One region of the Catellatospora sp. NPDC049111 genome, then DNA from elsewhere that is predicted to be linked to it. Evidence: predicted binding sites of a transcription regulator. Region 1 holds the regulator's gene; each other region holds the start of a gene.
The links. Region 1 encodes HrcA, which represses chaperone genes, less so after heat shock. Its sites were predicted from a motif close to GGTTNGCACNCTCNNNNNGAGNGTGCNAACC; they were not measured.
Positions count from the first base shown of each region.

Region 2: AB0B66_RS32015 (FmdB family zinc ribbon protein) is a predicted target of HrcA. The motif match lies at 5,013-5,043, and genes of this name have one in related genera.
Region 3: groES (co-chaperone GroES) is a predicted target of HrcA. The motif match lies at 5,221-5,251, and genes of this name have one in related genera.

Region 1 is NZ_JBEZEB010000017.1:86,633-94,250, forward strand. It holds gene AB0B66_RS23310 (serine hydrolase domain-containing protein) at 262-1,635, opposite strand; gene AB0B66_RS23315 (histidine triad nucleotide-binding protein) at 1,646-1,999, opposite strand; gene AB0B66_RS23320 (SDR family oxidoreductase) at 2,023-2,787, shown strand; gene AB0B66_RS23325 (16S rRNA (uracil(1498)-N(3))-methyltransferase) at 2,992-3,726, opposite strand; gene dnaJ (molecular chaperone DnaJ) at 3,822-4,952, opposite strand; gene hrcA (heat-inducible transcriptional repressor HrcA) at 4,995-6,017, opposite strand; gene AB0B66_RS23340 (DUF4870 domain-containing protein) at 6,247-6,747, shown strand; gene hemW (radical SAM family heme chaperone HemW) at 6,754-7,618, opposite strand, start outside.
Region 2 is NZ_JBEZEB010000033.1:53,004-60,621, forward strand. It holds gene AB0B66_RS31975 (hypothetical protein) at 1-305, shown strand, start outside; gene AB0B66_RS31980 (PHP domain-containing protein) at 302-1,168, shown strand; gene AB0B66_RS31985 (MarC family protein) at 1,197-1,814, shown strand; gene AB0B66_RS31990 (PD-(D/E)XK nuclease family protein) at 2,058-2,885, shown strand; gene AB0B66_RS31995 (Fur family transcriptional regulator) at 2,980-3,444, opposite strand; gene AB0B66_RS32000 (DUF2231 domain-containing protein) at 3,593-4,078, shown strand; gene AB0B66_RS32005 (hypothetical protein) at 4,083-4,370, opposite strand; gene AB0B66_RS32010 (hypothetical protein) at 4,433-4,606, shown strand; gene AB0B66_RS32015 (FmdB family zinc ribbon protein) at 4,680-4,994, opposite strand; gene AB0B66_RS32020 (5-formyltetrahydrofolate cyclo-ligase) at 5,099-5,689, opposite strand; gene AB0B66_RS32025 (diguanylate cyclase) at 5,805-7,618, shown strand, end outside.
Region 3 is NZ_JBEZEB010000050.1:39,500-47,117, forward strand. It holds gene AB0B66_RS38180 (ABC transporter permease) at 1-436, opposite strand, end outside; gene AB0B66_RS38185 (ATP-binding cassette domain-containing protein) at 550-1,323, opposite strand; gene AB0B66_RS38190 (sugar ABC transporter substrate-binding protein) at 1,418-2,503, opposite strand; gene ybaK (Cys-tRNA(Pro) deacylase) at 3,196-3,675, opposite strand; gene AB0B66_RS38200 (class I SAM-dependent methyltransferase) at 3,902-5,062, opposite strand; gene groES (co-chaperone GroES) at 5,371-5,685, shown strand; gene groL (chaperonin GroEL) at 5,754-7,400, shown strand; gene AB0B66_RS38215 (hypothetical protein) at 7,502-7,618, shown strand, end outside.

The DNA.
Region 1 (7,618 bases):
GTTATGACGGCGTGCCCGCTATCCGCCGGGTTCGGCCGCCGACCGCACCCGCCAGGAGCGGAAGTCCGCGCAGCGGACGAGCGACCGGCGGGTAAGGGAGGCCGAGAGGCCGAACCCCGCGCCCGCGAAGGCGGGCGCCGGCAGCTCAGTTCGGCCGCCGACCGCACCCGCCAGGAGCGGAAGTCCGCGCAGCGGACGAGCGACCGGCGGGTAAGGGAGGCTGAGAGGCCGAACCCCGCGCCCGCGAAGGCGGGCGCCAGTTCAGCTGCTCACCCATACGCCGTCGAAGGTCTCCTGGCGGCGGGTGAAGCGGTAGGTCGCCCAGTGCATCCGAACCACCTCGCCGCCGGCGTCGCGGGTCAGGCGCAGACGCTCGCCCACCTCCCGGCCCGACACGGTACGCAGCACGTCCGGCTCGCCGGGCAGCGCCGCGAAGACGGCCGGGGGCGCGTCGGCCGGGTCGTCCGCGCCGCGCCCGGTCAGCACGCCGCCCTCCCAGCGGAACACGTACTCGTAGCCCTCGCCCCACCAGCGGCCCAGCACGCTGCGCAGGTGCTCGGGGGCGGGCTCGCCCGGGGTCCACGGCGCGACGTCGACCGGGTCGGCGGCCAGCGCCTCCTCGATCAGCCGGTGCGGCAGGTCGATGATCGCCGAGGCGGTGCCGGAGGAGGCCAGCACGGCTGCGGCCATACCCCCCGGGTTGCCGGGGCCGCCGTGGCGGCCGCACGCGGCGGCCAGGAAGCCGGGCATCGCGCCGTTGTGTCCGACGTGCAGCACACGGCCCTCCCGGGGCCACAGCATCAGGCCCAGGCCCACACCCGAGCCCCAGAGCGTCTCGTTGCGTGGCGTGAGCGGCCAGCGCGCCTCGGCGAGGGTGTCCGCGGCCAGCACCGTCCCGTCCGGGTCCACCGAGGCCGGGTCGGTCAGGAACGCCGCCCAGCGGGCCTGGTCGGCCGCGGTGCTCCACAGCTGCGCGGCCGGGCTGACCGCGCCGAAGTCGGTCGGCGGCTCCGGCCGGGCGTGGTCGGAGTACTCGTCGACCAGGTAACCGGTCGCGGCGTGCGCGGGCGCACCGTACGTGGTGGCGGACAGGTTCAGCGGGCGGCAGATGCGCTCGTCGACCAGGTCCCACCAGTCGCCGCCGAGCCGCCGCGCGGCGAGGTGGCCCAGCAGCGCGAAGCCCAGGTTCGAGTAGTGGAAGCGGCGCGCGGGCGGGTGGATCGCCTCGGTGCGGGCCAGGTCGTCGAGCAGGCCGGGCAGGTCCGGCGGGCTCAGCGTGTCCCACACGTCGCCGACCGGCTCGCGCTGCAGGCCCGCGGTGTGCGACAGCAGCCGCCGGATGGTCAGCCCGCCGTGCGCGGGCACGTCGAGGTGGGAGCCGATCGGGTCGTCGAGGTCCAGCAGGCCCGCGTCGCGGCATTGCAGCACCAGGACCGCCGTGAAGGTCTTCGTGATCGACCCGATCCGGAACGGGGTGTCGGCGTCCAGGGGCGCGCCGGGGTTGCCGGACCCGCCCACCTGGAATGTCCACAGCGGACGGTCGTCGCGGCGCAGCGCCACGCTGAGGGCGGGCACCCGGGCCTCGGCCTGTACGGCGCGGACCAGGCGTTCGAGAGTGCGGTTCAGGTCTGCCACGGCGGCGAGACTACCCGGTGAGATCGCCGTCCATGTCGACGCCGCCGAGCACGTGCGCGTGCGCGTGGAACACGGTCTGCCCCACCGACGCGCCGGTATTGAAGATCACCCGGAAGCCCTCGCCGACCACGCCCTCGGCGGTGGCCACGTCGGCGACGGTGGCCAGCACCTCGCCGGCCAGCGCGGAATCGCCCGCGGCCAGTGTCGCGACGTCGGCGTAGTGCTCCTTCGGGATCACCAGCACGTGCGTGGGGGCCTTCGGCGCGATGTCCCGGAAGGCGAGGGTGCGCTCGGTCTCGGCGACCACCGTCGCGGGGATCTCCCCCGCCACGATGCGGCAGAACAGGCAGTCGGCAACGGTCACGAGACAGATCGTAGGCTGCCTCCATGTCCGATTCACGAGCGGTGCTGGTCACCGGGGCGTCGCGCGGCGTCGGCCGGGCCGTCGCGGCCGCGTTCGCCGCCCGCGGCGACCGCGTCGCCATCCACCACCGCGACTCCGCCGACCTCGCCGAATCGCTGCGGGCATCGCTGCCTGGTCAAGGGCACGCGGTGGTACGCGCGGACCTCGCCGACCCGGCCGCCGTCGCCACGATGGTCGATGCTGCCGCACAGGCGCTGGGCGGGCTGGATGTGCTGGTCAACAACGCCGGGCAGGCCTACCCGCACCCGATCACCGGGGTCACCTACGAGCAGTGGCAGGAGCTGTGGACGCGCACGCTCGCGGTGAACCTGACCGGCCCGGCGAACGTCACCTACTGCGCGGTCCGGCACATGCTCGCCCGTCCCCCGGGCTCCCCGTCCGCCCGCGTGATCAACGTCGGCTCCCGCGGGGCCTACCGCGGCGAGCCCGGCCAGCCCGCGTACGGCGCGGCCAAGGCCGGCCTGCACGCCATGGGCCAGTCCCTGGCCGTGGCGCTGGCCCCGTACCGCATCGCCGTCGCCACCGTGGCCCCCGGCTACGTCCAGGAGGACGAGACCAACGCCGCCTACAAGGTCCCCCGCGGTGCCGAACACGCCGCGCAGAGCCCGTTCGGCCGGGTCGCCCGCCCCGAGGAGATCGCCGCCGCCGTCCTCTGGCTCGCCGACCCCGCCGCCGAATGGGCCTCCGGCGCCGTCCTAGACCTCAACGGCGCCTCCCACCTCCGCTGACCGGGCCCTGCGGCCTTGATCGTCCAACTTGCCTGGCAGGTGTGCGTATCTTGAGCACGCTTTCGCACAGGTGCCTGGCAAGTCGAGCGATCATGGCGGACGCGCCGCAGTCGGGTGCTCACCTCGCGGCGGTGACCGGACGCGGCCGTTGCGCCGGTGGGTGCAGAGCAAGCAAATGGGTGCAGAGCAAAGTCGCCCGGGGAGTCACCAGCGGTGCAGGCGGGTGGCGAGCACGCTGAGGGCCGCGACGCCGGCTGTCGAGGTACGCAACACGTTCTCGCCCAGGCGCACCGCCACCGCACCGGCGGCGAGGAACGCCGTGATCTCGGCATCGTCGATGCCGCCCTCGGGGCCCACGACCAGCACGATCTCCCCGGCGGCGGGCAGCTCGACCTGGGACAGCCGCTCGGTCGCCTCCTCGTGCAGCACGTACACGGCCGAGGCCGTCGTGAGCCGCTGGACGAGCTGTTTCGTGGACAGGTCGGGGTCGCCGCCGACCACGGGCAGGAACGTGCGGCGGGCCTGCTTGGCGGCCTCGCGGGCGACCGCCGCCCACTTCTCGCGGGACTTCGTGCCCCGGTCGCCGCGCCACTGGGCGACGCTGCGCGACGCGGCCCAGGGCAGGATCTCGTCGACGCCGACCTCGGTCATCGCCTGTACGGCCAGCTCACCCCGGTCGCCCTTGGCGATGCCCTGGGCGACGACCAGGCGAGGGTCGGGCGCGTGGGCGTACCGCAGCTCGATGATGGCCAGATCGAGCGTGCCCTTGCCGATGGCCTGGACCACCGCGGACGCCAGACCACCGCGCCCGTCGGCGAGCAGCAGCGCCTCGCCCACCCGCAGCCGCTGCACCGTCGCGGCATGGTGGCCCTCCGCCCCACCGAGCGTGTAGACCCGCCCCGCAGGCAGCTCGTCGACCAGGAACAGCGGCGCACTCACGGCAGACATCCTCCAGTGGTGATCATGAACTTATGGGTGCCGACACGCCGTCGAACACGTCCATAAGTTCATGATCAACGCGGTGAAGAGACCCCTCAGTGGCCGTTGAAGGCGTCGCGGACTCGGGAGAAGAAGCCGCCCTGCTTGGAGAGTTCGGCGACCTCCTCGCCGCGGGCGCGGGCGAACTCTCGGAGCATGCGCTCCTGCTCGCCGTCGAGACGGGTGGGAGTGCGGACGTCGAGGTGCACGAACAGGTCGCCGCGGCCGGTGCCGCGCAGGTGCGGGACGCCCTTGGCGCGGATGCGCAGGGTCGAGTTCGGCTGGGTGCCGGGCTTGACCTCGACCTGCTCCTCGGAGTCCAGGGTCTTGATGGTCAGGCGGGTGCCCAGGGCGGCGGCGGTCATCGGGACGGTGACCTTGCAGTGCAGGTCGTCGCCCTTGCGCGCGTACACGTCGTGGGCCCGCTCGTGGATCTCCACGTACAGGTCGCCGGACGGGCCGCCGCCGGGGCCGACCTCGCCCTGGTTGGCCAGCCGGATCCGCATGCCGTCCTCGACGCCGGCCGGGATCTTCACGGTCAGGCTGCGCCGGGTGCGGACGCGGCCGTCGCCGGCGCAGGTCGGGCACGGGTGCGGGATCGTGGTGCCGAAGCCCTGGCAGGCGTTGCACGGGCGCGACGACACGACCTGGCCCAGGAAGGTGCGCTGCACCGACTGCACCTCGCCGCGCCCGCCACAGGTGTCGCAGGTCTGCGGGTGGGTGCCCGCCGCGGTGCCGGCGCCGGAACAGGTGGTGCACAGCACCGCGGTGTCCACGGTGATCGGCGCCTCGACACCGAACGCGGTCTCGAACAGGTCGAGGTCCAGCCGCAGGATGGCGTCCGCGCCGGGCCGGGTGCGCGGGCGCGGGCCGCGCGAGCCGCTGCCGCCGAAGAAGGCGTCCATGATGTCCTGGAAGCCGACGAACGGGCCGCCGCCGGGGCCGCCCGGACCCGCGCCGCCTCCGCCCGGCGCGAGCGGGTCGCCGCCCAGGTCCACCATGCGCCGCTTCTGGTCGTCGGAGAGGACCTCGTACGCGTTGTTGATGTCCTTGAACTTCTCCGCCGCGGCCGGGTCCGGATTGACGTCCGGGTGGTACTGACGGGCGAGCTTGCGGTAAGCCCGCTTGATGTCGTCGGCGTCGGCGTCCTTGGGAACGCCGAGAATGCCGTAGTAGTCCTTGGCCACGCTGTCCTCAAGCCTCGTTCAGCAACAACAGGAAATTCGGAATCAATGTCCCAGCATCTCGCCCACGTAACGCGCCACGGCGCGAACGGTGGCGATGGTGCCGGGGTAGTCCATGCGGGTCGGGCCGACGATGCCCATCCCGCCGACGACGGTCGCGCCCGGACCGTAGCCCGTGCTGACCACCGAGGTGGCCCGCAGGTCGACGACCTCGTTCTCGTCGCCGATGCGCACCCGGGCCGCGCCCGACTTCACCTCGTCGAAGAGCTTGAGCAGGATGACCTCCTCCTCCAGCGCCTCCAGGATCGGCCGCAGCGCGCCGGTGGTCAGGTCCAGCGGGCCCATCCGGGCCAGGTTCGACGTGCCGGCGAGGGCCAGCCGTTCCTCGTGCCGCTCGACGAGGGTCTCCAGCAGGACGCTGACCAGCGTGCTCATGGTTGCCTTGCCCTGCGGCTCGGCCCGCTCGACCAGACCCTGCACCAGCGGCGGGGTGTCCACCAGCTTCACGCCGACCAGGGTCGCGTTGAGGGTGCGGCGCAATTCGGTGATCTCGTCCGGCTCCACGGGGCCAGGCAGCTCGACGACCCGCTGCTCGACCCGGCCGGTGTCGGTGATCATGACGAGCAGCAGCCGGGTGGTGGAGACCGGAACCAGTTCCAGATGGCGTACGGAGGACCGGGTCAGGCTCGGGTACTGCACCACGGCGACCTGGCGGGTGAGCTGCGCGAGCAGCCGCACCGCGCGGTGCACCACGTCGTCGAGGTCGACCGCGCCGACCAGGAACCGCTCGATCGCCCGGCGCTCGGCCGGGGAGAGCGGCTTGACCCGCGACAGCCGGTCTACGAACAGGCGGTAGCCCCGGTCGGTGGGCACCCGGCCGGCCGACGTGTGCGGCTGGCGGATGAAACCCTCCTCCTCCAGCACGGCCATGTCGTTGCGCACGGTCGCCGGCGACACACCCAGGGCGTGCCGCTCGACCAGCGCCTTGCTCCCCACCGGCTCCTGCGTCGCGACGTAGTCCTCGACGATGGCACGCAGCACTTCGAGTTTGCGGTCATCCAGACCCATACGCACCTCCCGGCTGGCACTCGTCGTGAGCGAGTGCCAGTCTACGTGGGCCGTCACCCGGACGGCATAGGCGTGGTGACGGGGTCGACACCACGCGGCATCCGACACCTGGCGCGGACATCGACAAAGTGGACAGCGGGTAAACTCGGCCGATCGGCTCGCAGTGTGTCGCCTATCGGTCACGGGTGTTGACTGGCGCCGATTGATCCACAGACCTAGCCTGTCGGGCATGAGTGAACCCACCCCGCCCGGCTCCTCGGAGCCGCCGGTTCCTTCGGCCCCCTCTTACGAGCCGCCGGCCCCGGCAGCGCCGCCGTCGGCCCCCGCGTCTCCCCCGCCGTCCGCCCCTGGCGGCTACACCCCTCCGCCGTCGGTCGGCGGCCCCGCCCCGGTCGGCTACGCCAACCCGGATGACAAGACCTGGGCCCTGGTCGCCCACTTCGGTGGCGCGCTGACCTGGTTCGTCGCTCCGCTGGTCGCCCTGCTCGTCAAGGGCAACGAGTCGCCCACGGTCAAGGCGCACGCGACCGCCGCGCTGAACTTCCAGATCCTCTGGGGCGTCATCAGCATCGTGAGCCTCTGCGTCGGCAGCTGCCTGAGCTGGCTGATCCTGCCCATGGTGCTGTTCTTCGTGCCGCTGTTCCCGCTGATCATGGGCGTCATGGCCGGTGTCAAGGCCAACAACGGCGAGCTGCCGAAGTACCCGCTGACCATGAACCTGATCAAGTAAGCCGGGTCACCAGGCCAGCAAGGAGTGGACCACCGCGTCCGCGAGGAGACGGCCGCGCAGCGTCAGCGCTGCGCGGCCTTCTGCGTACGCGGAGGGTTCGAGCAGCCCGTCGGCCAGCGCCTGCCCGGCCGCGGCGCGCCCGGCCTCGTCCAGTACGGCCAGCGGCAGGCCCTCGATCAGGCGCAGCCGCAGCAGCACGTCCTCGGTGTGGCGCTGCTCTTCGGTCAGCACCTCCCGGCCCAGGCCCGGGGAGAGCCCTTCGGCCAGCCGGGCCGCGTACTTCGCCGGGTGCTTGACGTTCCACCAGCGCACGCCGCCGACGTGGCTGTGCGCGCCGGGCCCGAGGCCCCACCAGTCGCCGCCGCGCCAGTAGAGCAGGTTGTGCGCGCACCGGGCGGCCTCGTCGGCGGCCCAGTTCGAGACCTCGTACCAGCCCAACCCGGCGGCGGACAGCGCCGCCTCCGCCGCCAGGTAGCGGTCCGCGGCCACGTCGTCGTCCGGGGAGGCCAGCTCCCCGCGCCGGATCCGGGCCGACAGGCGGGTGCCGTCCTCCACGATCAGGGCGTACGCGCTGACGTGGTCCACCCCCGCGCCGACCACCGCGGCCAGCGAGGCGGCGAAGTCGTCCTCGGTCTCCCCCGGCGTCCCGTAGATCAGGTCCAGGTTGACGTGCTCGAACCCGGCCTCCCGCGCCTCGAGCGCGGCGGCCGGGGCGCGCCCGGCGGTGTGCTTGCGGTCCAGGATGCGCAGCACCCCGGGCGCGGCCGACTGCATGCCCAGCGAGATCCGGGTGAATCCGGCCGCGCGCAGCTCCCGCAGCGAGGCGGGGTTCACCGACTCGGGGTTGGCCTCGGTGGTGACCTCCGCGCCG
Region 2 (7,618 bases), on a different contig from region 1:
CGAGCGGCCTGCAGATGATCGACCTGGACCGGGCCCGCATCGAGGCGGCGGCGAACAGCGGCAAGAAGCAGCCAGAGGCACAGGCACAGGCGCAGGCCCAGGTCCAGGCGCTGGTGCTCCGGGCGGACTGCCCGATCACCGCCGTCGACGCCGTGGTCTGGTCGGGCAACACGACCGTGGTGACGCAGACCGAAGGTGGCGGCATCTTCGCCTGCAAGAGCGACGGCACCAAGCTGCAGGTGGCACTGCCCCCGGACGTCCAGCCCGGCTGGACGATGATCCCTTCGTACGGCGCCGGCAAGTGACGATCGACCTGCACCTGCACTCCACCGCGAGTGACGGCACCACTCCTCCTGACGAGTTGATGCGCCTGGCCGGCGCGGCGGGGCTGCGGGTGGCCGCGCTCACCGACCACGACACCACCGCCGGCTGGGCGGCCGCCGCGCAGGCGCTGCCGCCCGGCCTGACCCTCATCCGAGGGGCCGAGCTGAGCTGCCGCTGGCACGGCGAGGGCGAGTCCATCGCCCTGCACATGCTGGCCTACCTGTTCGACCCGGCCGACCCCGCGCTGGTCGCGGCGCTGGCCCGGGTCCGCGAGTCGCGGCTGGGGCGCGCCGAGCGCATGGTCGCGCTGATGCGGGCCGACGGCATCGACGTGGACTGGGCCGACATCCTGGCCCACGCCGACGGGGGCACCGTCGGCCGGCCTCACCTGGCCGCCGCGCTGATCCGAGCCGGGCTCGTCGCCGACACGCGGGAAGCGTTCGGCCCGCGCTGGCTCGGCAACGGCAGCCCGTACCGGCTGCCCAAGGAGGACCTCGACGTGTTCGAGGCGCTGCGCCTGGTCAAGGCTGCGGGCGGGGTGACCGTGTTCGCCCACCCGCGCGCTTCGGCCCGCGGGCGAGTCGTGCCCGAGGAACTGTTCGGGCAGCTCGCGGCAGCCGGGCTGGACGGCCTGGAGGCCGACCACCACGACCACAGCCCGGCCGAGCGCGCCGAGGTGCGCCGCATCGCCGCCGAGCTGGGCCTGTTCACCACCGGCAGCTCGGACTTCCACGGCACCCACAAGAAGGTGCGCATCGGCGAGTTCACCACGGCCCCCGAGGCGCTGGATCGGATCGTCGCCGGTGCGACGGGCGCCACCCCGGTCACGGGAGTCGCCGGATAACCCTTGCCGGTCGTGCTATGCATCCGGTGTGGATTGGAAGTTCTTCGGCGAGGTCTTCGTCACCCTGCTCGTCATCACCGACCCGCCGGGAATGGTGCCCATCTTTCTCGCGCTGACCGGCGCGCTGCCCGCCCGGGACCGGCACAAGGCGGCCACGCACGCGGTCGCGCTGGCCCTGGGCGTCATCGCCGTCTTCGCGGTGGCCGGCCAGACCATCCTGGACTACCTGCACATCCAGCTGCCCGCGCTGCAGGGCGCGGGTGGGCTGCTGCTGGTCCTGGTCGCGCTGGAACTGCTCACCGGCAAGGCCGACGACCCCGACCAGCAGTCGACCTCAAACATCGCCCTGGTGCCGCTCGGCACGCCGCTGCTGGCCGGTCCCGGTGCGATCGTGGCGACGATGCTGTTCGTGCAGCGTGCCGACAGCACCGCGCAGTACGTGGCGATCGGGCTGGGCATCGTGGCGGTCATGGTCGCGGTGTGGCTGGTGCTGCGCTACTCCGGGATCATCGTGAAGGTGCTGCGGCCCGGCGGCATCGAGGTGCTCACCCGCATCGCGGGTCTGCTGCTCGCCGCGATCGCGGTCCAGCTGATGGCCGACTCGATCGGCGCCTTCGTCGAGCTGTTCACCACCGCGCACCCCTGACCGGGGCCGGTCGGGCGGAGCGGGGCACATTCCGTTCGGAATATACGCCGGCCTATCTCGTCGACTTCGATCTCGCAGGAGTCGATGAGATAGGCCGGCGTCTGTGAAGAACGGGTTCTCGGGCGAGCGGGCGGGCGGGTCGGCTCGCGCGTGTCCGACCGGGCTGGCACGATCTGCCAGGTGAGCCGAACCCCCAGCCCCCGCCGCGGCAAGGACGTCCCGGAGCAGCTCGGCTTCGACCTGATGCCCGAGCGCCTGTTCGTGTGCACCCCCAGCAAACTCTCGTCGTACGCCGACTGCCCGCGCCGCTACCGGCACACCTACCTCGACCGGCCCGCGCCGCAGAAGGGGCCCGCCTGGGCGCACAACTCGCTCGGCGCGAGCGTGCACACGGCGCTGCGCAACTGGTGGGACCTGCCGGTGGAACGGCGAGACAGCGCCGCGCTGCCGCGGCTGCTGAGGGCGACCTGGGTGCGCGAGGGCTACCGCGACGACGAGCAGGAGCGGGCGGTCTACGAGCGCGCGCTGGGCTGGCTGGAGGCGTACACCGCCGATCTGGACCCCGAGCTGGAACTGCTGGGCGTCGAGCGCACGGTGGCCGCGAAGACCGCGGTGCTGGCGCTGAGCGGCCGGGCCGACCGGATCGACGCGCGCGGCGGCGAAGCCGTGATCGTCGACTACAAGACCGGCCGCACCGGCCTGGACGCCGACGACGCACGTGGCTCGCTGGCGCTGGCGCTGTACGCGTTCGCCGCCGAGCGGGTGTTCCGCCGCCCGTGCCGCCGGGTCGAGCTGCACCACCTGCCGACCGGTACGGTGGCCGCGCACGAGCACACCCCGGAGTCGATCGCCCGGCACGTGTCCCGGGCCGAGGACACCGCGCGCGACATCGTGGCGGCGGAGAAGGCGCTGGCCGACGGCACGCCGCCGGACGAGGCCTTCCCGACCCGGCCCGGCAGCCTGTGCAGCTGGTGCGACTTCCGCAGGGTGTGCCCGGCGGGCGCGCAGGCTCCGGTCAAGGAGACCTGGGCCGCCGTGGAGACGACCCCGACCGGCCCCGTTCCTGCCTAGATCACTCGACTTGCTCGGCACCTGGGCGAATGGCGTTCCAAGATACGCACAGGTGCCAGGCAAGTCGGACGATCTTGACGGCGGCTGGTGCGGGTCAGGCCGGGGTGTCGGGGGTGCGGTCCTCGGCGGCGAGTTGCTGGCAGGACGGGCACAGGCCCCAGTAGGTGACCTCGGCCTCGTCGAGGGCGAAGCCGTGCGTCTGGCTCGGGTCGAGGCAGGGTGCCGCACCGACGGCGCAGTCCACGTCGGCGATCGCGCCGCAGCCGCGGCAGACGATGTGGTGGTGGTTGTCGCCGGAGCGGGCCTCGTAGCGGGCAGGGGAGCCGGCGGGCTCGATGCGCCGGGCCAGTCCCGCCCGGGCGAGCGCGCCGAGCACGTCGTAGACCGCCTGGGTGGAGACCGAGTCGAGGCGCTGCCGGGCCTGCCGGGTGATCTCCTCGACCTCGAGGTGGCCACCCTGCCCGAGGATGTCGAGCACGGCGAGCCGCGGCCGGGTCACCCGCAGGCCCCGCGCGCGAAGGAGAGCCTGTGGCTCGATGTCGCCGTACATGAACACCATTTCAGCAGCTAACTTGGATCTCCTCAAGAAAAGGTCCGATATACGTGCTCTGCGACACGGGCCATTCCCCCTCTGTCCCATCGACGTGGGCGGGTCTAGGCTCACCTTGACCTTGGGTACGCACCCCCGGAATCCACGTGGAGGCACAGTGTTCGAGGAACTTCTCGGCCTGCCGGCTCACCCCCTGCTCGTGCACGCCGCAGTCGTGTTCGCCCCGCTGCTGATCGCCGGCGTGGTGGTCTATTCGTTCGTGCCATCCGTGCGCCGCTACATCGGCTGGGCGGTGCTGCTGCTCGGCGTCGGCGCGCCGATCGCGCTGTGGTTCGCGCGCCAGAGCGGCGAGGCCCTGTTCACGACGCTCGTCGAGAAGGGCTACCCGCCGCAGATCCTCGCCCAGGTGGACCTGCACAAGGACTTCGGCGACGCGGCGGCCTGGGCGGGCACCCTGCTCGGTGTGCTGGCGATCGCGCTGGTGCTGTTCACGCACTCGGCCGCGAAGAAGCCGGCGACCAGCGGTTCCCGTGCCACGGGCTGGGCGCTGATCGGGCTGAACCTGCTGGCTGCCGGAGCCACCGCCTACTACGTCTTCAAGACCGGCGACACCGGAGCGCAGGCGGTCTGGAGCAGCATCTGACGGGTCAGGTCCGCCACTGCAGGCATGCGACCAGGATCAGCACGACGCCCGCGCCGATACCGAGCGCGTTGGTGAACCGGTCCGCGCGCTCCTCGGCGAGGTCGATCGCGTCGTGGTCCAGTTCGGGCAGCCGCCGCGGGGGCACGGTACGCGGGGCGACCTCCGGGTGCCAGCCCGGCGGCGGCGGCACCGCGGGCGGCGGACCGGGGTACGCCGCGGCGGCCTGCTCGGCGTCGGCCCCGTCCGCGGCCGGCGTCGGCCGGCGCCACTGATCGTCGGCGGGCCGGTTCACGAGGGCTGCTCCACTGGCAGGTGGCAGGACCGGCCGATCCTGGCTGGTCCTATGCTGCGGTGGTGAGCAGTGACGCTGTCCCCGGCGGTCGCGACGACGACCGCGTGGTGGAGTTCGACGACGAGAGTCCGGTGCTGCCGGAGCAGACCCGGGACGACACGGACCGGGGCTGGGGCGAGCGGTCGTGGAGCAACGACGACCGGCTGCGCGACGAGCGCCCGCCGCACTGGGACTGACCGCCGGCCACAGCGATGGCGGGGCTGACGCACCGCCGTACTATAGCGCGGAACCGGACATTGCGGACGTAGCTCAGGAAGCGCTGCTGCTCGCGGTCGACGACGAGGTGCTCGACGACGGGGTGCTGCTGCTCGACGAGGAGCTGCCGCCGGTGGTCGAACTGCCGGACGACGAGCTGCTCGATGTCGCGGGGGCCGTGCCGGAGCCGCTGCCGCGCGAGTCGGTGCGGTAGAAGCCGGATCCCTTGAAGACCACGCCGACCGACGAGAACAGCTTGCGCAGGGTGCCCTCGCACGTCGGGCACTCGGTCAGCGGCTCGTCCGCGAACGACTGCACGGCCTCCAGCTGGTGACCGCAAGCGGTGCAGGCGTACTGGTAGGTGGGCACGTTCCCCTCCATGATCATTGCTGGCACTCGGGTATACCGAGTGCTAATAGTGCCTGACCGCCCCGCGACGTGCCAAGTAGCTGTCGCCGATCACACTGTGCGGGTCAGCCGGGAATGCGCCGCAGGCCGCTCGGCATGAGCGCGCCGTGCACGCGCTGGTCGTGCGCCTCGGCGGGGATCCCGTCGAGCAGTTCACCGTCGTACAGCAGCGCGATCACCGGTACGCCGCCGCGTACCCGGGCCAGGGCGCGGTCGTAGCTGCCCCCACCGCGGCCGAGCCGCGTGCCGCTCCGGTCGACCGCGACCGCCGGGACCAGCACCAGATCGGCCGTGGTGATCCCCGTCACGCCGAGGCGGGGACCGGTGGGCTCGCGCAGCCCGAACGCGGCGGGCACCAGCGACTCCGGACCGGCGTAGGCGGCCCAGTCGAGATCGCGGTCGGGCCGCAGCACCGGCAGCAGCACCCGGGCCACGCCGGGCGTGGCGGCCAGCCGGTCGGGCAGCCCGGGGCCGCCGGGTTCGCCGACCATCGGCACGTACGCGCAGACGGTCAGCGCCGCACCGCGCGCGACCAGCTCCGGCAGGCGCGCGGCCAGCGCCGTGTCCGCCTCGTCGAGCGCGGCCGGGGTCAGCGCGCGGCGGGCCGCCAGCACCGCGGCGCGCAGTTCTCGCTTGGCGGGTACGGGCGTCGTCACCGGGGGGAGACCGCTCGGATCTGGCGTCGTTCAGGGTTCGTCGCGGCGGTTACTGACAAAACGGAATATTCACTCATAACGTCCTCAGGTTGTACAAGCGACGCATCCTAGTTCGATGTTCGCCGTTGACCCCGGTGACTTCACCGCCGCCGAGGGGGAAAGTGTGACACTGCGCGCCCGGCTCACCACCGCCTTCCTGGCGGTGGTCCTCAGTCCCGTCCTGCTCGGCGCGTTCTTCGTCGGCACGATGGTCAGCAAGCTGTCCCACGAGCGCGCTACCGAACGGCTGGCCGTCGCCGCCGGCTCGGTGCGCACCTCGGTCGGCTCGCTCTGCGGTCAACTGCGCGCCGTCGCCGAGGGCGTCGCCGCCGCACCGGCCGACCAGCGCCTGGCCACCGCCGAACGGATGGTCGCCGCGGGGCTCGCCGGCGGTGTGCACATCGACACCGGCGTCGACGGCGTCACCACCGCCCAGGCCCCGGCCCCGCCGTGGGCCGACTGCGCCGGGCCCGACCCGCAGGTGCGCCCGGACGCGGTGGCCGGGTTCGAGGCGCTGTCGGCCCGAGTGCCGCTGGCCGGCCCGAACGGCGAGCCGACCGGCACCGTCTCGGCCGCCCTCACCGTCGACGGCGACCTGATCCGCCGCCTGGCCCAGGCCAGCGGCGCGCAGCTGACCCTGCTGCCCGGAGCCGGTGTCCCGGCGGGAGCGCCCACCGCCGACCCCGACCTGGCGGCGGACCCCGACGGCACCCTCGGGGAACCCGGCGGCGACGCGGACGGCACGGACGGCACCGCCGACGGTGCCGACGACCCCGCCGACGACACGGGTGCGATCGGCGGCATGCCCGGCGCCGTTCCGGGTGGTATCGGCGCGATCGGCACGGGTCCGGGCGGTATCGGAACGAATGAGGCCCCCGCCGGCGCCGGAACGAACGGCCAGGCCCTTGCGGGCGCCGGGGCCAACGGCGCGGCTGCGGGCGTGGCGGCGGGGCAGCCCGGCGACCTCACCGGCGGCGCGCTGCCCGTCGACCCGACGGCTGACGGGCCCGGCAGCGCCGATGTCGCCGCTCCAGGCGGCCCGGTGGGCGAGCCGGACGCGGCTCAGGGCACCGGCGTGGCCGGGGACGAGCCGGTCGGCGGTGACTTCGGCCGCGAGGTCGACCTCGCTCCCGCTCCCGAGGAGACCGCCCCGGGCGGGCCGGTGCACACCACGATGCTCGGCGCGGACGCGGCCACCATCAGCGGGTACGCGGGCAAGCTGGGCGACGGCGCGACCGGCTCGGCCGACAACGGCCACCTGGTGGCCCGGATCGGGCCGGTGCCCGGGGAGCCGCTGCCGCTGGCCGTGTCGCTGCCCGCCCGCCCGCCGACCGGTCTCTACCTGCTGCTCACCCTCGTCGTCCTGATCACCGCCGGGGTGGCCGTGACGGTGGCCTGGTGGCTGGCGAAGACCGCGACCGAGCCCGTGGTCGAGCTGGCCGCGGCCGCCGACCGGGTGGCCGGGGGCGACCTGGACGCCCGGGTGCCGGTCCGCGGCAACGACGAGATCGGACGGATGGCCACCGCGTTCAACCACATGACCCGCGAGCTGCACACCTACGTGGCGGCGCTGACGGCCAGCCGGGACCAGCTGCGCGGGCACCTGGGCGTGCTCGGCGACACCCTGTCCAGCACGCACGACCTGGACCGCATCCTGCGGGTCATCCTGCAGACCGCCCGGCACGCCACCGGCGCGTCGGCCGGCATGGTGCTGCTGGCCGACCCGGCCACCGGCGCGCTGGTCGGCCAGTGCACCGAGGGCCTGCCCGAGCAGTGGACCACCGGCGAGCGGGGCACCCTGCGGGTGCCGTACGGGCTGGGCCTGACCGGTTCCGTCGCCGCCACCGGGGTGCCCCGGCTGGGCCGCGTCGAGCGGGACGGGCCGCGGCT
Region 3 (7,618 bases), on a different contig from region 1:
GCGAGATGATGATCTCGTCGCGGACCGAGATGTTGGTGCCCTCCTTGAGCAGCCACAGCACGGTGCCCTGGAAGGCCAGGAAGCCCGCGAGGGTGACCACGAAGGAGGGGATGCCGACCTTCGCCACCAGGAAGCCCAGCAGCAGGCCGATCACGACACCGGTGACGACCGCCGCGGCCACGCCGACGTACCAGGGGTAGCCGTTCGTGGTCAGCATGATCGCGAGCACCGCGGCGCAGACGCCCGACGCGAAACCGGCGCTGAGGTCGATCTCGCCGAGCAGCAGCACGAAGACCAGGCCCATGCCGAGCACGACGATGGGCCCGGCCTGCGTCAGCAGGTTGGCGAAGTTCAGCGGGGTGAGGAAGGACGGCCGGGCGGCCGAGAAGACGACCGTCAGCACGATGATGCCGAGCACCGCCGGCAGCGCGCCCATGTCGCCGCTGCGGACCCGCTGCCCGTAGCTGCGCAGGTAACCCCAGAGGCCGCCGTCGTCCTTGGCCGGGGTGGCGACCTTGGCCGCCTCGTACGAATTCGTGGTGGTCGCGCTCACGCTGCGGCTCCTTCCTCGACGAGGCCCAGCTGGCCGCTGCGGCCGGAGGTGATCAGCTCGACCACCTGCGAGTGGGTGACTTCCGACGTCTTGACCTGGGCCGCCATCCGTCCCAGGTACAGCGCGGCGATGCGGTCGGAGACAGCGAACACGTCGTTCATGTTGTGGGAGATCAGCACAACGGCCAGACCGTTGTCAGCCAGGCGGCGGACCAGTTCCAGCACCTGCTGGGTCTGCGCCACGCCGAGGGCGGCGGTGGGCTCGTCGAGGATGACCAGCTTGCTGTTCCAGAGCACGGCCTTGGCGATCGCCACGGTCTGCCGCTGGCCGCCGGAGAGGCTGGACACCTGCTGGCGGACCGACTTGACGGTACGCACCGACAGGCCGGCCAGGGTCTGCTGGGCGAGCTGCTCCATCGTCGGCTCGTCGAGGATCATGCCGCTCTTCTTCTCGCGGCCCAGGAACATGTTCTGAACGATGTCCAGGTTGTCGCAGAGGGCGAGATCCTGGTACACGATCTCGACGCCGTGGCTCGCGGCGTCGCGCGGGTTGTGGACGTGGACCTGCTTACCCTCCATCAGGTATTCGCCTGAGTCGATGGGGTAGATCCCGCCGATGCACTTGACCAGCGTTGACTTGCCGGCGCCGTTGTCGCCGACGAGTGCGGTTACCTCGCCTGGGTGGACCTGGAAGGCGACGTCCCGCAGCACCTGCACCGGGCCGAAGCTCTTGTTGATTCCACGCAGTTCGAGTAGAGGGGTTCCCATCAGGGCGCTCCGTTCGAGGGGTTACTGCCTGTTCCACAGATGTGGTCCCTGGGTGCCTTGCGACCCCCAGGGACCACATTCCGGTCGATCAATCAGGTCAGCTGATGCCGGCCTCGGTGCACTTGGCCGCGAAGTCGGCGGTGCACAGCTCTGCCTTGGTGACGTAGCCGTCGGTGACGACGTCCTTCACGTTCGCGAAGTAGATCGCCTGCGGCTCCAGCAGGACCGAGGGCACGTCCTTGCCGGTCTCGGAGTCCTTGGTGGTCTGCGAGACGGACTTGGTCTGACCCTGGGCCAGGGCGATCGCCAGCTCGGCGGTCGCGGTGGCCTCCTTCTTGACGGCCTTGTACACGGTCATGCACTGGTCGCCGAGGAGGATGTTCTGCAGGCCCTGCACGGTCGCGTCCTGGCCGGTGACCGGGACCTTGCCGTTGAGCTTGTTCTTCTTCAGGATCGAGATCGCCGCGTTGCCCAGGCCGTCGTTCGCGGCGAGCACGCCGTCGATCTTGCCGTTGGCCTTGGTCAGCATCTGCTCGAAGAGAACGCCGCCCTGCGCGTTGTCCCAGTCCGGCACGGCCTGGTCGTCGACGAGGGTGTACTCCTTGGCGTCGTACTTCGGCTTCAGCACCGACACGCCGCCCTCCTTGAAGAGGGTCGCGTTGTTGTCGGTCGGCGAGCCGTTCAGCTGCGCGATGGCCGGGTTCTTGGTGCCCTTCTCAGTGAGGCACTTGACCAGGCCCTCACCTTGCAGGCGACCGACCGCGACGTTGTCGAAGGACACGTAGTACTTCGCGTTGCCGCCCAGCGTGAGCCGGTCGTAGTCGATGGTCGGGATGCCCTGCGCCGCGGCCTTGTCCAGCACGGCCTTGCCGGTGCCGGAGTCGAGGTTGACGATGACCAGGACGGTGACGCCCTTGGTGATCATCTGGTCCGCGATGCTCTGGAACTGGGTCTTGTCACCCTGGGCGTTCTGGATGTCGTACTTGACGTTGGCGGCCTTGAAGGCCTCCTCCAGGTACTTGCGGTCCGCGGTCTCCCAGCGGGCCGAGGACTTGCTGTCCGGCAGGATGACGCCGACGAAGGGCGTCTTCGAGTCGGCGGGCTGGGTGTCTTCCGCACAGGCGGCCAAGCCGGTGACGGCCATCAGGCCGGTCATGGCTACAGCCAGGATCCCTTTGCGCATCGTTGCTCAAATCCTCTCGGATTCAGGGGTGTGTATAGGTGGTGCGGGCGGCCCCGCCGGGTTCCGGGACCAGGCGAGTCCAACAGCGTTCATCAGTGCGTGAGGCCGGTCACACGGGGTTTTGTTGTGTGCGACAACGTATGCGCAACAAATGCAAACGCGCAAGCCCAAGGTTTGTTGTTGGCAATAACAATTCAGCAACGTCCCCGTAACCCGCCCGCTCGCTGCCCTTTCCCGCCGCGCCGATCTTGCGCGAACAGTGGGTACGACACACTCAATCCCGGCAATTGGACAACGGTTCGTGCAAGATCAACATGATCTTGGCAGCGGCAGCGGCAGCGGCAGCGGCTGGGTGTGGCGGGGTGGCGGGTGTGGGTGCTTGCGCGGAGAGTTTTTGAGCGGTGGGTCCGAGCGGTGGGTCCGGCCGCTGGATCGCGCGTCGTCAGGCGGCCGGCATCGTCCCAGGCCGCGCGTTGTCTACGACAAACGGACATATAGGCGGGACTACCGGCGAAGATCCGTTTTTGTGGACGCTGGCTGTCCCTATAGGGGCGTCCAGCGTCCACAAAAACGGATCATGAATGGAAGCGGCAAGCATCGGTCCGGCTGCGAGCCGTCCGTGTGTAGGCCGTCCTGTGCGACATCGAGTTCACCATCGAGGCCGGCAAGCTGGGGCGCTGGTTCGGGGCGGGTCAGGCGCGGGCGATGGGGGCCAGCGTCGCGGAGGTCAGGCGGACCAGGTCGGCTGGGGCGAGCCGGAGTTGCAAACCGCGCTTGCCGGCGGAGACGTAGATCAGGTCGCCGTCCAGCGCCGACTGGTCGATCACCGTGGGCAGGCGTTTGCGCTGGCCGAGGGGGCTGATGCCGCCGCGTACGTACCCGGTGGTCTTCTCCGCGAGGTCACGGTCGGCCATCGCGGCCTTCTTGCCGCCGGCCGCGGCCGCCAGCGCCTTGAGGTCGATCTCGCCGGTCACCGGCACCACGGCCACGGTCAGCGCGCCGTCGACCTCGGTGACCAGCGTCTTGAACACCCGCGCCGGGTCGGCCCCGATCGCGTCGGCGACCAGCGCCCCGTAGTTCGGGGAGTCGGGCGAGACCTCGTAGGTGTGCAGCGTGTGCTTCACCTTCTGCTTCGTCAGCAGTGCTGTCGCGGGAGTCCCCTGGCTGGCCACGCCGCGATGCTACCGCCGCCGCCCGCTGGCCCACGGCTCACCCGGCCACGGCTCGCCCAGCCCCGGCTCACCCGGCCACGCGCTCCACCCGCCGGCCCACCCGTCATCCCTCCAGCGCCCGAACCCGCCCCGTCCGGTCCGCCCGGCCGCCCTGCGCCTTGGTGATCACGGTGGCAGGGGTGGCGACACGCCGTCGAACACGTCCCCAAGTTCATGATCAGCGCGGTCAGGGGGTGGGGGTGGCGAGGATGGCGAGGGGGGTGGTGGCGGTGCGGGTGAGGAGGAGGGAGGCGGGGTTCGGGCCGGAGAGGCGGAGGTCGCGGCGGAGTTGTTCGACGTCGAGGGCGCTGCCGCGTTTGAGGATTTCGAGGCGGCCGACGCCGCGGTCGCGGAGGGTGGCGCGCAGGCGTTTGAGGGAGAAGGGCAGGACCTCGTCGACCGTGAAGCAGCGGCCGAAAGGGGAGGTGATGGGGGTGTCGGACCAGATGTAGGCGATGTTGGGGTCGGCGAGCCAGCCGTCGTGGGCGGCGGCGAACTCGGCGACGAGGTGGGCGCGGACGACGGCGCCGTCGGGGTCGGTGACGTAGCGGCCGGGCGGGGCGACCGGGGCGGACTGCTCACCGGTGCCGGTGAGTTCGTGCGGGACACCGTCGCGGAAGACGGTCGCGCGGCGCGGCGTGGTCGCGAGCGGGCCGCACCAGGCGGCGGCCTCGACCACGTCGCCGTCGACGGAGACCAGTTCCAGTTCGCAGCCCGCGGGCAGTAGTGCTTGGTCGATGCCGGGGGCGAGTTTGAGCACCGTGTGCGGGATCCGCTGCGGGAGGGAGACCACCCAGTCCCAGGGCGGGGAGTAGTCCTCGGGGCGGAACACGCGGCGGCCGCCGCTGCGGCGGGCCGGGTCGCAGAACACGGCGTCGACCAGGCTCAGGTCGAAGTCCTGGGCGTCGCCGCAGGTCACGGTCGCGTCGGGGGCGTTGAATGCGGCGCAGGCGGCGGTCAGCGGGTCGGCATCGACGCCGTACGCCCGGATGCCGGTGGCGGCGAGGGTGCGCAGGTCGGCGCCCAGGCCGCAGCCCAGGTCGGCCAGGGCCGTGACACCGGCGGCGCGCAGGCGGGCCGCGCGGCGTACCGCGACGATCTCACGGGTGGCCTGCTCCAGGCCCGCGCGGGTGAGGAAGACACGCCCGGCGTCCGCGCCGAACTTGGCCGCGGCCCGGCCGCGCAGCGCGACCTGGGTGAGGGCGGCGGCGGCCAGGCCCGGCGGCACGCCGCGGGCCCGCAGCGCCGACGCGGCGGCCAGTTCGTCGGTCCCGGCCAGCTCACCCGCGAGGTCCAGCGCCGCGACACCTTCGGGGGTACGCAGCAGCGCCAGCTGATCGAGATCCACGGCCCCATTCTCGCAGCGCCCCGCCGACCGGATCGAGAAGGTCACAGTGGCCCGGCGACACGCCCCGGTGAGCGCTGGACACCTGGTGAATCGGATAATTCACCGAGTGGCGGCTGGCACTCTCCTTGACTGAGTGCTAGACGCGGCATAATGTTCGGAGTTAGCACCCTGCCCTGCAGAGTGCTAACGCATGACCCGCCCGGCGAGGCCGACACCCGCGACGACGGCAGCGCTCGGGCGAAGACTTGACCAGAAGACAACACCCGGGGCTCGTGCCGCGAGAACCCGGGGCTATACCCCAGGAGGGTATGCTCGTGACTACCGCGACGAAGGTTGCGATCAAGCCGCTCGAGGACCGGATCCTGGTCCAGGCGAACGAGGCTGAGACCACCACCGCGTCGGGCCTCGTGATCCCCGACACCGCCAAGGAGAAGCCGCAGGAGGGCACCGTCCTGGCTGTCGGTCCCGGCCGCGTCGACGACAAGGGCAACCGCATCCCGGTCGACGTCAAGGTGGGTGACAAGGTCATCTACTCGAAGTACGGCGGCACCGAGGTCAAGTACGCCGGCGAGGAGTACCTGCTGCTCTCCGCCCGCGACGTCCTCGCGGTCGTCGAGAAGTGATCCGTGCGATGCCCCGGCCCGCCCGCGAGGGTGAGCCGGGGCATCGTGACGTTTAAGGGAGACGATTGATGCCTAAGATCCTTAGCTTCTCCGACGACGCGCGGCACCTGCTCGAGCACGGTGTCAACGCGCTCGCCGACGCCGTCAAGGTCACGCTCGGCCCGAAGGGCCGCAACGTGGTGCTCGACAAGAAGTTCGGCGCGCCCACGATCACCAACGACGGCGTGACCATCGCCAAGGAGATCGAGCTGTCGAGCCCGTACGAGAACCTGGGCGCGCAGCTGGTCAAGGAGGTGGCGACCAAGACGAACGACGTCGCGGGCGACGGCACCACCACCGCCACCGTGCTGGCCCAGGCGATGGTCCGCGAGGGCCTGCGCAACGTGACCGCGGGCACCAACCCGGCCGGTCTCAAGCGCGGCATCGACGCGGCCGTCACCAAGGTCAGCGACGCGCTGCTGGCCAAGGCCGCCCCGGTGGCCGACAAGTCCGATATCGCGCAGGTCGCGACGATCTCGGCGCAGGACTCGACCATCGGTGAGCTGATCGCCGAGGCGATGGACAAGGTCGGCCGCGACGGTGTCATCACCGTCGAAGAGGGCTCGACGATGACCACCGAACTCGACATCACCGAGGGCATGCAGTTCGACAAGGGCTTCATCTCGCCGCACTTCGTCACCGACCCCGAGTCGGGCGAGGCCGTGCTGGACGACCCGTACATCCTCATCACCACCAGCAAGATCTCCTCGATCGAGGAGCTGCTGCCGCTGCTGGAGAAGGTCCTGCAGACCAGCAAGCCGCTGCTGATCGTGGCCGAGGACGTCGACGGCCAGGCCCTGAGCACCCTCGTGGTGAACTCGATCCGCAAGACCGTCAAGGTCGCCGCGGTGAAGGCCCCCGGCTTCGGCGACCGCCGCAAGGCGATGCTGCAGGACCTCTCCGTGCTCACCGGCGGCGAGCTGATCGCCCCCGAGCTGGGCTACAAGCTCGACGGCGTCACCCTGGAGCAGCTCGGCCAGGCCCGCCGCGCGGTCATCACCAAGGACACCACCACGATCGTGGACGGTGCCGGCGTGCAGGCCGAGGTCGACGCGCGGGTCTCGCAGATCCGCAAGGAGATCGAGGCCTCGGACTCCGACTGGGACAAGGAGAAGCTGGGCGAGCGCCTGGCCAAGCTGTCCGGCGGCATCGCCGTCATCAAGGTCGGCGCCGCGACCGAGGTCGAGATGAAGGAGCGCAAGCACCGCATCGAGGACGCCATCGCGGCCACCCGCGCGGCGGTCGAGGAGGGCATCGTGCCCGGCGGCGGCGCGGCGCTCGCGCAGATCGTGAGCGTGCTCGACGACGACCTCGGCTTCACCGGCGAGGAGAAGGTCGGTGTCTCGATCGTGCGCAAGGCGCTGGTCGAGCCGCTGCGCTGGATCGCCCAGAACGCCGGCCACGACGGCTACGTCATCGTGCAGAAGGTCCAGGGCAGCGACTGGGGCACCGGCCTCGACGCGGCCAAGGGCGAGTTCGTCGACCTGGTCAAGTCCGGCATCGTCGACCCGGTGAAGGTGACCCGCAACGCGGCCATCAACGCCGCGTCGATCGCGGGCCTGCTGCTCACCACCGAGTCCCTGGTGGTCGAGAAGCCGGCCAAGGCCGAGCCCGCCGGCAACGGCGGCCACGGCCACTCGCACGGCCACGGTCACCAGCACGGCCCGGGTTTCTGAGCCTGAGCGGCTGACATCGACAGCGGGTCCCGGCTTCGGCCGGGGCCCGCTGTCGCCTTTCCGTCCTTTGTGGCATGCGCGGCGGTCGATAGTGTCCTCGCATGACCGGTCGCGGCTTGGTGCGCTACTTCGGCCTGGTGGGCCTGGCCTACCTGGTCGCGACACTGGGCACCGGTCTGACCGACTACCTGACCGCGGCCGAGGTGAGCAAGGCCAAA